2 regions of the Enterococcus camelliae genome follow, and region 2 is predicted to be linked to the other one. Evidence: riboswitches for the same ligand, from Rfam matches in the RefSeq annotation. Region 2 holds a riboswitch; the other holds the start of a gene.
The links. Region 2 has a riboswitch for thiamine pyrophosphate ahead of tenA (thiaminase II). Riboswitches for the same ligand answer to the same signal wherever they lie in the genome.

Region 1: it holds a riboswitch for thiamine pyrophosphate, as region 2 does, so the genes downstream of both, ACFSR0_RS02300 (acetylornithine deacetylase) here and tenA (thiaminase II) in region 2, are expected to answer to the same signal.

The regions. Positions count from the first base shown of each region.
Region 1 covers NZ_JBHUMO010000012.1:39,421-41,625, reverse strand. Annotated here, with positions in the region: gene ACFSR0_RS02300 (acetylornithine deacetylase) at 1-1,248, opposite strand, end outside; TPP riboswitch at 1,336-1,425, opposite strand; gene nrdF (class 1b ribonucleoside-diphosphate reductase subunit beta) at 1,543-2,205, opposite strand, start outside.
Region 2 covers NZ_JBHUMO010000044.1:171,790-173,994, forward strand. Annotated here, with positions in the region: gene ACFSR0_RS07835 (GNAT family N-acetyltransferase) at 1-135, opposite strand, end outside; gene tenA (thiaminase II) at 274-939, opposite strand; TPP riboswitch at 1,044-1,132, opposite strand; gene msrA (peptide-methionine (S)-S-oxide reductase MsrA) at 1,651-2,205, shown strand, end outside.

The DNA.
Region 1 (2,205 bases), on a different contig from region 2:
GATTCCTAGTATTTTGCTGTAGGTAAGTAATTGGTCCAGTTCAATGGATTCGTTGTCGCTGTGTGCTTGCAATAATTCACCAGGTCCATATACCACAGCTGGAATGTCATAGGCACCAAACCATCCACCATCGGAAACAGATGTAGACATGGTAGTAGTGGGTTTTGATGCTGTTTGCGCTTCATGACTTTTGGCCAATTCAAGCATTGCTGGATGGGTAGGATCAAGTGCTAGTGGCGGAAAGACTTCTCCTTTATCTACAAGCATGGATTCACCACCCCATTCAAATGTAGGGAGATTTTCTTTCATCCACGGGTCTGCTTTGGCTGTGGCAAGAATGTGTGCTTCAATTTCACTTGTCACTTGTTCAATCGATTCATTTGGATAGAAGTGGACAGTAATCCATAGCCGGCAATTGTTCGGCACAAATGCGGGATGAATCCCACCTTCAATATAGGCGGGATTAATCGTATTTGTCCCGTGCTCAAATCCAGGATAGGACTTCATAATGCCCCAATGTCGTTCCAGAGTCTGTAACGCTTGAATCAGGATGGTCATTTTTTCAATCATATTGGCACCAAAAAGTCCTCCACCAGTGTGTACCATCTTCATCCGATTGCCATCGTGAAAGGTTTCGGGGCTTTTCAATTGAATCCAGCCAGTAATGACGCCACCTTGACCTTGAAACTGTAAATCACTCGTGTCACCAACAATTGCAAAGTCTGCTGTTTGACCAGATTCGAGTAATTTTTTGGTCCCAGCTTCGCCTGCTTCTTCCCCTACAACGGATTGCAAAAGGAGAGTGCCTGGCAAATGAATCTTCAATTGATGAAAGGTTTGTACTAACCAAATAACACACGCAACCGATCCTTTCATGTCACTGACTCCACGTCCAAATAGCCGAGAGCCTTTCTTTACCAACTCAAACGGATTGGTCTGCCAGTTAGCGAGTGACTCCAGTGCAGCGACATCGACATGGCCATTCCAGATTAAGCTTTGGTAATGCTCAGGATCCGTGCCTTCTTTTGTAGCCCAAAGCAATGTATCCTGCCTATAAAACGGCGCAGTTTCCACCGTAAAATCCAGCTTTTCAAGAGTCTCTTTCAGATACAGTTGCAGCTCGTTTGTATTCCGAGCGGGTGGGGATTCTGTGTGAAATCCCACCAATCTTTCTAGGATAGTCAGTAGCTGTTCTTGCGTCTGCTCCAGTGTTGCGAGCAACAGGCGTTCTTGTTCGTCGTTATTCACAGTATGTCCTCCTTTTACAAAGAAAAAAGCATCCCTTTTTTCTTCTAGTGATAGAAGCAAAGAGGGATGCGAGACAGCAAAAAGGATAGGTTCTTCCTAACATTTCCCTTCGGCAGGATCAACTGCATCAGGTTCAATGGGTATGTTCTCAGCCTCTGGGCACCCCAAATGTTCTATTCCAATTTAGTGTAGCAAAGAATGGGTGAATTGGCTAGTTGCTACGAGATTAAAAAAAATAGTGATGCATCAGCAATAGAAAAGCAATTGCTGATGCACCACTAAAGAGATGGGGGATTAATCAAAGCCGATAAGATAGTCTTCATCTTTCATTGCTTCGACTGAGCCTAGTAGATAGCCGTTGCCGACTTGTGAAAAGAAGTCATGGTTGCTTGTCCCAGTTGAGATACCATTCATCACGATTGGATTGACATCGTTGGCACCGTCAGGAAATAGAGGATCTTGCCCCATATTCATTAAGGCTTTATTGGCATTGTATCGTAGGAAGACTTTGACTTCTTCAGCCCAACCAATTTCACCATACAGTTCATCGGTGTAGTTTTCTTCATTTTCATACAGCTCAAATAATAAGTTGTACATCCAATCCTTTAAAGAAGCTTGTTCTTCCTCTGGCAATGCGTTGAAGCCCAATTGGAATTTATAACCGATATAAGTTCCATGGACGGATTCGTCACGAATAATTAACTTGATAATCTCAGCAACGTTGGCTAATTTATTGTTTCCAAGATAGTAAAGTGGGGTATAAAAACCTGAGTAGAAAAGGAACGTTTCTAAAAAGACGCTAGCAATTTTCTTTTGAAGAGGGGTTCCATTTTTATAGATTTCATTGATTTTTTCGGCTTTGGTTTGTAAGTAAGGATTGGTATTGGTCCATTCAAAGATTTCTTCAATTTCTTTTTTGGTATTAAGGGTACTGAAAATCGACGAATAACTTTTGGC
Region 2 (2,205 bases):
AATTTTTTGCAAGAAGCGATCGTATTCATCTGGTCTGTAAGGATGAGGATCCACTTCAATGGTCATCGTTTGTTGGCTGATCTGCCACAATTGTTTTTTTTCATCAGGATTGACTATACCTACTTTGATTTCCAATGCTTCGCATCCTTTCTTTAGGCTTATTTCTGTCGACAAGCAAAATGTTGAACCTTTTTTCAAGGCTCGTGCTGGACTTACCCTCGTGATCTACGTGGTGTTTTTCTATGAATCTGCGATGAATTGCTATAACTAAGGCTAACTATCCCATCGTTCCATTGTATATGCCATTTCCCAAAAGCGGAGTTCATAGATACTGCTTCGATAGAAAGCTTGTTTCATTGCTTCGCGTTCTTGTTCATCCACTTCACTGGCTGCTTGATTGGTCAAGTCAAGCATTGTTTGGACATCCTCCGTATAGGCTTCGCTATCATAGGTGGCAATCCATTGCTGATACAAAGAAACAGGTGATCCCTCAGCAATCAGACGTTTGCCAATCTCATTATACAGCCAATAGCATGGCAATAGACTGGCTATTGTCCGCTGAGTGGTTCCATGATAAAGTTGCTCGTACATATGGTTAACATAATTGTATGCACTAGGAGCAATGGGTGTTAACTGAATTTCATCAGAAGAAATGGCAAGTTGCTGGAAGAACGCTTTTCGAATTTCAACTTCGCCATTCTTTAGATTTTCTGCATTCGCTCTTAAAAATTCAGCTGTGCGAGCATCACTACTTTTTTGAGCAGCTAGGCCATGAATTTTTCCAAACTCTTCTAAATAATAGCGATCCTGCAATAAATAGTATCGGAACACGGAGGGTGCTAGTTCGCCGGAAGCAATCTCCTTGATAAATGGATGTTTATAACTTTTAATCCAAACGGGTTGTGCCATATCGAATAATTGATCTGTGAACTTTGTCATTTTAACCTCTCCCACTAACAAATTATTTTTTGATGTCTTATTGTAGACAATGGATACTAATCAAAAAAAGCCCAACATTTTCATGCGGGCGCCTACTCAGAATAATCATTCTTTGCTCAGCTCCCTACGCTAGTACTAACTAGATCAGGTAATATGGGTAATTCTCAGCCATCAGGCACCCCAGCTTCTTTTTTAAAATTATAACAAGCCTTTTCTTTGCTGTCAAAATTATTTTAAATCGCTTTCTTTTAACGACAATTGTTTTTTGATGCAAAAAAAAAAGAGACCTAGCAGGATTTATTGTTTTTTTCCGTCATACATTTCATGATGGAGTGTCTATTTGTTGCTCCAACGTTGACTTAAACACCTGCTAGGCCATATTCAGTTAGTAAGGAATTCGTCAATCTCCCACGCCTTTCTAAAATTTGTAACCTTTAATTCACTTTCACATAGTCAATTACCCTATGTTTCAACTAGCTTTTTGTTTCACTGACTTTGTATTCACTGTGTTGCCTTACAAACTCATTTGACTCAATTTAACTAATTGTGGGAATCATTGGTTCCTTACAAGTTCATTATAAGGGATGGCGTCTTTTTTTGCAAGCGTTTTCTATTAAAAATTCTTTTGCTTTATCAGGCATTCTCGATTCTTCCTCTTAACAAACAGGGTATAATAAATACAGTTGCTAACAGATTACGAAAGGAGCCTTTATGAAACAATCAACCGAAGAAGCATTGACTACACTTTACAATCTCATTCTTAATCCTCGGACGCGTGATTGGGAACGTCAACAATTAGAGACTGCCAAACAACGTCTGTACAATCATGAGCGCTTAGCGGATACACTTGCCCAGCTTGAAGTCGTTCTTCGTCCTTTGGCTACACGACACTCACTCACACCCGATGTTGCCGAATTTTACGCAACGTTAGCCGGCAATTCTGATTTCTCACAACCTTTTGATGATCACCTTCATTTTACCAAGGATGGTCCGTTTATCGAACGAGCAATTTTCGCTGGTGGTTGCTTTTGGTGTATGGTAGAACCATTTGAGACACGAACAGGTATTTTAGCTGTTTATTCAGGCTATACTGGTGGGTCAACTGCTAATCCTAGCTATGAAGAGGTTTCTAGAGGACAATCAGGCCACGTTGAGGCTGTTGAAATTATATTTGATCGTCGAAAAATTTCTTATCAACAATTGAATGCAATCTATTGGCAATTGATTGATCCGACCGATGCCAATGGTCAAATTAATGATCGAGGG